Regions from separate parts of the Streptomyces sp. NPDC057424 genome, predicted to be linked through region 4. Evidence: riboswitches for the same ligand, from Rfam matches in the RefSeq annotation. Region 4 holds a riboswitch; each other region holds the start of a gene.
The links. A riboswitch is a leader RNA that binds a small molecule or an ion and turns the genes downstream of it on or off. The one in region 4 is predicted to bind cyclic di-AMP.
Positions count from the first base shown of each region.

Region 1 (2,192 bases), on a different contig from region 4:
TGAGCAAGGACATCGAGCGGGAGAAGATCCTCACCGCCCGGGAGGCGGTGGAGTACGGCCTGGTGGACGGGATCATCCCCGGCCGCAAGGCCACCCTGGCCCCGCCGACCGGGCAGTGAGGCCCTGGTGCTCCCGCCCGAACTGCCGCCGCTGCCCGCCCTGACGCGCGCCGAGGCGGAGCTGATCGACCGCTACCTCGAGGTCGTCGACCTGCTCGGCCGTATCAACCCGGCCCAGGACGGCGACGCCTACCGCGGGCTGCGCGCCGCCCAGGCCCTGGTCGGCAAGGCGACCGCGCTGCGTGACGCGCTGGCCCTGATGCACCAGCGGGGCGAGACGGAGCTGCACTCCGGCACCCTGGCCCGGGCGCTACGGGTGCTGGACGGCGAACGGCGCACGTCCCGCCTCACCCTGCCCCCGGAGTCCGTCAGTTGACGCGGAAGCGTCGGTCCGGACGCCCGCCCCGTTGGCGGAGCGTCCGGACCTGAGTTGAAACGGACCAAAAGACGTACCCCTGTTCGGAGTAGGCGGGAGACCGATTTCGGGACCGTTCCGGTTGCGCAACACGCTTAGCCCTCGGACGGAATGGGGCATTCCGCTGCTGGTCCGGCGATGCGCGAACCCGTGGACAGTGGCTCGAACGCACACGTGTCCACCCGAACGGGTGAGTGGTGAGTAACAACACAAATCCCCGGTTCCGTTGGGAAATCCGGACAGCCATGAGCCAAGATCCCTGTCTGACGACAAGCCCCCGCCGCTGTGGCGGGGCGATCCGGGCGGACGCCGAGTCCTGCCGCCGCCCGGATGACCGGTCGACAGGAGTGGATCGGCAGGAGTGGAGGACCCAAGCACGACGGGTCGCCGGGACGGTCACGCCATGACCGGATCCGAGCAGCCCTTGGGGTGAAGCCGCGTCAGCGGCCGGGCAACTTCGCCAGCCCGAATCCGACAGGTCATCCTTCACAGGCGGCTGACGAAGGGTTGCGCATGACTGCGCTCAATCGTGTCCCGTCGCTCATGGCCCGGGCCGGCACGGCCTCGGCGCTCACCATCGCCGCGGTGGGCGGCTCGATAGTGGCGCCCGGCTTCGCCTCGGATGCCGCGGCAGCCACGCCGGCGACCAAGGCACTCCAGATCGCGGCCTCGAAGAAGGGTTCACCGTACAAGTACGGGGCCACCGGTCCGCACCGGTTCGACTGCTCCGGGCTCACGCTCTACTCGTTCAAGAAGGCCGGCAAGAAGCTCCCCCGCACGGCTGCCCAGCAGTACAACAAGACGCGCCACATCTCCGCCAAGAACCGCAAGGCGGGAGACCTGGTGTTCTTCCACTCGGGCAGCAACGTGTACCACGTCGGTATCTACGCGGGTAAGAACAAGCTCTGGCACTCCCCGAAGAGCGGGGACGTGGTGCGACTGCAGAAGATCTGGACCAAGAGCGTCTGGTACGGGCGCGTGAAGTGATCCGCCCGGCGTGCGGCGGCGCCCCGACGCGCCGCCGCATGCCGGAGCGTGACACGGGCTCACATGGATACCCGCGACCCCATGGCCGAGCACCGTCCCTGCACCGCGCGCAACGAGACTCCGCTGCAGCGCGCCGACCGCAACTTCGTCGAGTTGCTCCAGGAACTGCGCGTCACCCAGACGGGCGTGCAGATCCTCTTCGCCTTCCTGCTGTCGCTGGCCTTCACGTCGCGCTTCGAGGACCTCGACACGGTCCAGCGCGTCACCTACGTCGTCACGCTGCTGCTCGCGGTCCTCGCCGCCGCGCTCTTCACCGCGCCGGCCGCACTGCACCGCTCTCTCTTCCAGCAGGGCGCCAAGCCCCGCATCGTGCGGGTTTCCTCGCGCCTGGCCAGCACCGGCCTGAGCGTGCTGGTGTTCGCGTTCAGCGGTTCCGTGCTGCTGGTGGTCGACGTGACCACGGGCCGGACCGGTGGTATCGCCGCGGGCGCCGCGACCTTCCTGGTCTGCGTCGGCCTGTGGGGGCTGCTCCCGCGGCTGGTGCGGCGGGCGGGGCTGCGCCGCGAGGCGGACGGCACCGGGGAGCCCGCCGAGGAGCAGCCGGGCCGGAGCGACGTCGGGATCCCGGCGCCGCTGCGGCGCACCGTCAGGCAGCCGTCAGGGCTGCGAGGGGCGGCAGCACACCGGGAGGCGCCGGCACGGCACCGGTGACGGCCGCGGGCCCCCGGTGG
Region 1 covers NZ_JBHVCP010000034.1:45,236-47,427, reverse strand. Annotated here, with positions in the region: gene ACFU3E_RS24750 (ATP-dependent Clp protease proteolytic subunit) at 1-119, shown strand, start outside; gene ACFU3E_RS24745 (hypothetical protein) at 127-435, shown strand; cyclic di-AMP (ydaO/yuaA leader) riboswitch at 772-984, shown strand; gene ACFU3E_RS24740 (C40 family peptidase) at 988-1,461, shown strand; gene ACFU3E_RS24735 (DUF6328 family protein) at 1,543-2,172, shown strand.
Region 1: linked by a shared signal. The riboswitch ahead of ACFU3E_RS24740 (C40 family peptidase) and the one ahead of ACFU3E_RS03155 (transglycosylase SLT domain-containing protein) in region 4 are both predicted to bind cyclic di-AMP.

Region 2 (2,192 bases), on a different contig from region 4:
GAGGGTCTTCTCGAAGCCGTCGGTGGCCTGTGCGGCGAAGTCCTCCTCGTCGATCAGCTCGTTCTTCAGGTTGCTGATCTTGGCGCTGAAGGACTTCGGCGGGAAGCGCTTGGGGTCGAGGTCCAGGTCGCGGCAGACCAGGGCCATCAGGCGCTTGGAGTCGGCGGCGTCGTAGATCGAGAAGGAGGAGGTGAAGCCGAGCTTCTTGCTCTCCCGCCTGAGGATGCGGACGCACGCGCTGTGGAACGTCATGACCCACATGGCGTTCGCGCGCGGGCCGACGAGCTGCTCGACGCGCTCCTTCATCTCGCCGGCGGCCTTGTTGGTGAAGGTGATCGCGAGGATCTGGCCGGGGTGCACGTCCCGCTCGGCGAGCAGGTGGGCGATGCGGTGCGTGAGCACACGGGTCTTGCCGGAGCCGGCGCCGGCCACGATGAGCAGCGGGGAGCCGGAGTGCACGACGGCGGCGCGCTGGTTGTCGTTCAGCCCCTCCAGGAGGGCGGCGGTGTCCACCGCCGGGCGGGGGGCACCGTCCCGGTAGTAGGCGTCCCGGTCCGGGGGCACGTCGAACTTCCCGCCGAACAGATCGTCCGGAACCGGCTCCGGAGCGTGATCGTCCTCGGGCGGCGGCGGGGGCTCGTCCGCGGGGCCCCGCTGGGCCTGGAGGTTCGCCAGGAAGTTGTCGTCAAAGAGGCTGCTCATCGCTCTCCGAGTCTAGGGCGCCTCACTGACAGCCCGCCGCCGCCCCGAGAACATCGCCGCCCGCCCGCACGCCCGCCGACCGCCCGGCGGCGCATTGTCGCCCTCCATGACCGCATGATCACGTCCTGCTACACCCCCCGCAAATGCGGACCATCCATGACCAAACCTCCTCGATCGTTCACTCTCCGCAACGCTCAGGAACGAGGTCACGAAAATGTATCGGGCATATCACCCATCAACCTTCACAAGGGCCACACGAGTTGGCTACGGTGCGACCGGGCCGCATGACCCCCACCGGCGAACGTCGCCGGGCCGCGCGGCCTCCGCCGAGTCCGGTGTGCCGCAGCGGCAGCCGGAGCCGGGGACCCAACCGTGAACCTGGGGTGAATCGGCCCGACTCCCTGTGCGGAGAAGGCCGTAGGGCAAACCTTCCGAAGCACCCGCCCGAACCCGACAGCTAACCCGGTAGGCGGAACATGGAAGGAGTCGCCTCCCTTGGCGTCGCACCGCAAGTCGCGTCCTACGGGTACGCGCGTGGCAGGCATACGGCCCCCCGCCCTCGCAACGGCGGCCCTCACGTCCGTGGCCCTGCTGTCCCAGTCGGCCAACGCCGCCCCCGAGGCCGACGACAAGCCCAGCCTCGAGGAAGTCGAGAAGAAGGTCGACGACCTGTACCGCCAGGCCGAGTCGGCGACCGGCAAGTACAACGCGGCCAAGGAGAAGACCGCGAAGCAGCGCAAGCGCGTCGACACCCTCCTGGACGACGTCGCCCAGCGCACCCAGAAGCTCAACGAGGCCCGCGAGGAACTGGGTTCCTTCGCCTCCGCCCAGTACCGCACCGGCGCCGCCGCCCCGGACACGGCGACGTTCCTGCTCGCGGACACTCCGCAGGACTACTTCGACCGGACCCAGCTGATGGACCGGATGACCGGCCGTCAGAAGGCCGCGGTCGACGACTACGTCACGCAGCAGTCCGAGACGATGGAGAAGCGCCAGGAGGCCACCGAGAGCCTCGAGACGCTCACCGAGTCGCAGGGCGATCTCAAGACGGCCAAGGCCACCGTCCAGCGCAAGCTCGCCGACGCGCGCGAGCTGATGTCGAAGCTGACCGCCGAGGAGAAGGCCCGGCTCGCGGCGATCGAGAAGGAGAAGCGGGAGGAGGCCGCCCGCAAGGCCGACGAGCTGGCCCGGCAGCAGGCCGCGCAGCAGCAGGCGCAGGACGAGGCCGCCCAGCAGCAGGACAGCGGGTCCTCGTCGTCGGGTTCGCCGGGCTCCGGCTCATCCTCCTCCACCGCGCCGGCCGACTCCTCGTACGCCACCAAGGCCGACAAGGCGCTCGCCTTCGCCCGCGCCCAGATCGGCAAGCCGTACGTGTGGGGTGCCGTCGGCCCCGGCTCCTACGACTGCTCCGGCCTCACCCAGGCCGCCTGGAAGGCCGCGGGCGTCACCCTGCCACGCACGACCTACGACCAGGTGAACGCCGGCACCAC
Region 2 covers NZ_JBHVCP010000016.1:19,866-22,057, reverse strand. Annotated here, with positions in the region: gene pcrA (DNA helicase PcrA) at 1-702, opposite strand, end outside; cyclic di-AMP (ydaO/yuaA leader) riboswitch at 1,017-1,189, shown strand; gene ACFU3E_RS15645 (NlpC/P60 family protein) at 1,198-2,192, shown strand, end outside.
Region 2: linked by a shared signal. The riboswitch ahead of ACFU3E_RS15645 (NlpC/P60 family protein) and the one ahead of ACFU3E_RS03155 (transglycosylase SLT domain-containing protein) in region 4 are both predicted to bind cyclic di-AMP.

Region 3 (2,192 bases), on a different contig from region 4:
GCTCGATGACCGCGAGGACGGCTTTCTCCACACCCTTGCCGAGGTAGCGGTTCGAGTCGCCGTCGCGGAGCTCGATGGCCTCGAAGGCGCCCGTGGAGGCGCCGGACGGGACGGCGGCACGACCGGTGCTGCCGTCGTCGAGGCCGACCTCGACCTCGACCGTGGGGTTGCCTCGGGAGTCCAGGATTTCCCGGGCTACGACGACGTCGATGGACGGCACGAGCATCTCCTTCTTGGTGTGACGCGGGTACGCGGGTCGCGTGGACCCGGCGAGGTGCGGGCCGCGGTGGCTCGCGACATGAGCCTAACCGGCTCGGGCCGATCGGCCACCGGGTCGCCCACCCCATGGACAGAACCGAGAGTAAATTGTTTCCGAACGGAACAAAGCTGGAGGGCGAAGACCGGCCGAAAGCCGGGCAGAAAAAACCCCGCCCCGGTGCGTACGGGGGATGACGCACCGGGGCGGGGAGCCCATGGACCCTGGGCGGGCCGCTGCCTACTTCAGGTGCAGCTGCTGGCCCGGGTAGATGAGGTTGGCGTCCTCGACGATGTCCTTGTTCAGCTGGAACAGCTTCTCCCAGCCGCCCTTGACGTTCTCGTCCTCGGCGATCGAGCTCAGGGTGTCACCCTTGACGACCTTGTACTCGCCGTCGCCCTTCTTGACCTTCTTGCCGGTCGGGGTGGTGACGGTCTTCTTGGCCGCCGGGCGCTCGTCGGAGCGGGAGGCCGGCTGCTGCTGGGTCTCGCGGGACTCGGTGCTCTGCTGGTTCTGCTGCGAGGAACTGCCGGAGTCGCTCGAGGAGCCGCCGCCGGTGTAACCGGCGCTCGACAGGCCCTTGCCGCAGACCGGCCAGGCACCCTTGCCCTGGCCCGCCAGGACCTTCTCGGCGATCTCGATCTGCTGCGCCTTGGTGGCCTGGTCGGCGGTGGAGGCGTACTTGGTGCCGCCGTAGCCGGACCAGGTGGAGGCCGAGAACTGCAGGCCCCCGTAGTAGCCGTTGCCGGTGTTGATGGACCAGTTGCCGCCGGACTCGCACTGGGCGACGGTGTCCCACTCGGAAGCGGTGGCGGCGGAGGCGTTGCCGGCCGCCATCAGCGGGGCGGCTACGGCGGCACCGGTGACACCGGCGATGGCGATGGCGCGACTGGCCTTGGACGGACGGCGGTGCGTGCCCTTGCCGGAAAACAGCATGGAGAGATCCCCTCACCGACGCCTGCGAGGTGAGCTGTCGGGTTCGGGCCGGTTGAGTTGCCCGGCCGCGTCCCTCCCGGGACACGGCTTCACCCCAAGCCCTTCCGGCACAACCGGCCGGTCGGGCACCTACCTTGGGTCCCCCGCTCCTGCCTACGGCGCTTGACGCGACGACTGTTCCCGTACCGCCGCTGGCAGGATTCGGCGTTGCGGCAGCCGGGGCTCGCGGTGACGAGCGGTCACGACCGTAGACACGCGATCCGCCGAATTTCAAAGACGATCAGGGCTTCTGAGATCTATCTCTCACGGGCCACAAACAGGACATTCATCGCGAATCATGACGTGAACTCGTGTGCTTTGGGGGCGACTTCCACCCCTGTTTCCGCACTGCCCGAACGGCTACTTCTCGTCCCCTTCGCCCGCCACGGTGAGCTTCTGACCGGGGTGGATGAGGTTCGGGTCGGTACCGACGGCCTTCTCGTTGCCGTCGTAGAGCACGCGCCATCCGCCGCTGACCCGAAGGGCGTCGGCGATGGACCAGAGACTGTCACCGACGCCCACGATGTAGTCGCCTTGGGGCGCGTCAGGAGAGTCCTCGTCGCCGCGCGAGGAGTGACGGCCCGTGGACTCGTCCGCGCGGCCGCTCTCGGGCGTGCCGGTCTCGTCGGCGCTCGGGCCGCGATGACGACCGGAGCCGGTGTCGGTCAGCGCCGAGGAGTCGTCACTCTGCTGCGAGTTGCCGGACCGGCCGCTCTCGGGGGCGGCCGACTCAGCGCCGTCGGACTGCCGGCCAGCCGATGAGTCGGAGGATTCAGGCGTCTTGTCGGACTTGTCGGTTTCGTCACTAGCGGGTGACGATGCGTCAGGCGACGACGACGGGGACGTGGAAGGGCTCGCGGACGGGGACGGATCCAGCGAGTCGAGCAGACCACGCGAGTCCTCCGAACCGGACGATTCGGATGAGTCGGACGAGCCCGACCCCTTGTCCTGCTGAAGGCCG
Region 3 covers NZ_JBHVCP010000015.1:6,595-8,786, forward strand. Annotated here, with positions in the region: gene eno (phosphopyruvate hydratase) at 1-220, opposite strand, end outside; gene ACFU3E_RS14945 (transglycosylase family protein) at 497-1,192, opposite strand; cyclic di-AMP (ydaO/yuaA leader) riboswitch at 1,197-1,363, opposite strand; gene ACFU3E_RS14950 (transglycosylase family protein) at 1,592-2,192, opposite strand, start outside.
Region 3: linked by a shared signal. The riboswitch ahead of ACFU3E_RS14945 (transglycosylase family protein) and the one ahead of ACFU3E_RS03155 (transglycosylase SLT domain-containing protein) in region 4 are both predicted to bind cyclic di-AMP.

Region 4 (2,192 bases):
GACGGAGTTGCCCCAGCGGGTGTTCGCGCTCGCGACGCCGCGGCGCACGGCGGCCTCGTCCATGACGTCGTCGTGGTACAGCGTGGCGAGGTGCGTCAGCTCCACGACGACGGCCGACGGGACGATCCCGGGCGCGTACCGGTCACCGAACTGGGCGGAGAGCATCACGAGCAGCGGGCGGAACCGCTTGCCGCCGGCCCGCACCAGGTGCTGGGCGGCCTCCGTGATGAAGGGCACCTCGCTCTTGGTGGCCTCGAGCAAGCCTTCTTCGACAGCCGCCAGTCCGGCCTGGACATCGGCTTCCAGAGCCTGGTCCCGCACGCTCAGCCCGAACGGCCCGACGTCGGTCACGAGGGGTCTCCTGTCTGCTGTGTCTGCCGGTGATTACGCGGATTGTCGATAGGTCGCTGCCCTCACTCGAGTCAGCGTATCCGGTCACGTTTCGATCACCGCCAGCACCCGTGGTTACAGGCCGGGTGGTATCCGATCACGACCGTTATGTTTTCGATCAACCTATAAGAACAGATATTTATCGACTTACCCATAGGTGGCGAACTATGCACGATTTGCCGTGATGGGTAAGTCAATTCCATTTGGCCGAAATTGCCCCACGGGCTCGTGATCAGTGAGTTGAATCACTTGCTCCCCTTTTCCGCCGCACCTCGGCCCCGGCCCGTACCGCCTTCCCCCGAACGCCAGTTGAGCCTTGGCTCCGGCAAAGGATCAAGCGGTTCAAACACTCCCGACCAAGGTCAACCGCGCGATATGTGACTGAGGTGCTTGTTCCCGACATGTGCTCTCGCATACGTTCCCGGCCTGTCCGGCGGACGCCTAATCCTGCCGCCGCCCGGACTCCCCACAGGAACCGACTCACTCACGCAGGGCAGGAGCGGGGGACCCAGGTAAGTCGCCGGTCCGCACAGCGGCACGGCTCGGGGTGAAGCCGCGCACGGCACAGCGCCGTACGCGGCCGGGCACCTCCCGGCCCGAACCCGACAGCTCACCTCGCAGGCGCCGGAGAGGAACATCGCCATGGCCGCACGAGGCAAGCACCGCCGCCCCCGGACCAACCCGCTGACCCGAGGCTTCATCGCCGCCGGCACCGGCGGAGCCGCACTCACCCTTCCGCTCCTCGGCGCCACCCACGCGAGCGCCGCCGAGCCCCAGAGCGCACCCGCCGCCGCACAGTCCGTGCCGCAGGCGGCCCAGCCCGCCACGTCCCGTACGCACACCGTGGCCAAGGGCGACTCGCTCTACCGCATCGCGGACAAGTACGACGTCCAGGGCGGCTGGAAGCAGCTCTACAAGGACAACCGCGCCGCCGTCGGCGACGACCCGAAGCTGATCCACCCGGGTCTGAAGCTGACCGTGAAGACCACCAAGACGGACGCCGCGAAGAAGACGGCGACCAAGTCGTCCGCCCCCGCCAAGCCGGCCGCGAAGCCCGCCGGCGGCGTCGCCAAGGCCACCCAGGCCTCCGCGAAGACCTACACGAACAACCTGGACGGCTGGATCCGCGAGGCGCTGGACATCATGGCGCAGAAGGGGATCCCGGGCTCCTACGACGGCATCCACCGCAACATCATGCGCGAGTCGTCCGGCAACCCCCAGGCGATCAACAACTGGGACTCCAACGCCGCCAAGGGCACCCCGTCGAAGGGCCTGCTCCAGACCATCGACCCGACCTTCCAGGCCTACCACGTGGACGGCACGTCGTGGGACCCGTACGACCCGGTCGCCAACATCACCGCGGCCTGCAACTACGCGGCCGACCGCTACGGCTCGATCGACAACGTCAACGGCCCGTACTGAGCCCTCCCGCCCAGCAGTCGCTCGAGGACGACGGCGATGCCGTCGTCCTCGTTCGACAGGGTGACCTCGTCGGCCACGGCCTTGAGTTCGGGATGGGCGTTGGCCATCGCGACGCCGTGGCCGGCCCAGTCGAACATCGGGATGTCGTTGGGCATGTCGCCGAAGGCGATGGTGTCCGCCGGCCACAAACCCAGATGCTCGGCGGCCAGCGCCAGGCCCGTCGCCTTGGTGATCCCGCACGGCTGGAGCTCGACCGTGCCGGGCCCCGACATCGTCACCGTCGCCAGCGAGCCGACCACCGAGCGCGCCGTCGCCGCCAACTCGTCGTCCGACAGGTGAGGATGGCGCAGCAGCACCTTGCTGATGGGTTCGCCCCACAG
Region 4 covers NZ_JBHVCP010000002.1:210,498-212,689, forward strand. Annotated here, with positions in the region: gene ACFU3E_RS03150 (polyprenyl synthetase family protein) at 1-351, opposite strand, end outside; cyclic di-AMP (ydaO/yuaA leader) riboswitch at 854-1,027, shown strand; gene ACFU3E_RS03155 (transglycosylase SLT domain-containing protein) at 1,033-1,812, shown strand; gene ACFU3E_RS03160 (HAD family hydrolase) at 1,776-2,192, opposite strand, start outside.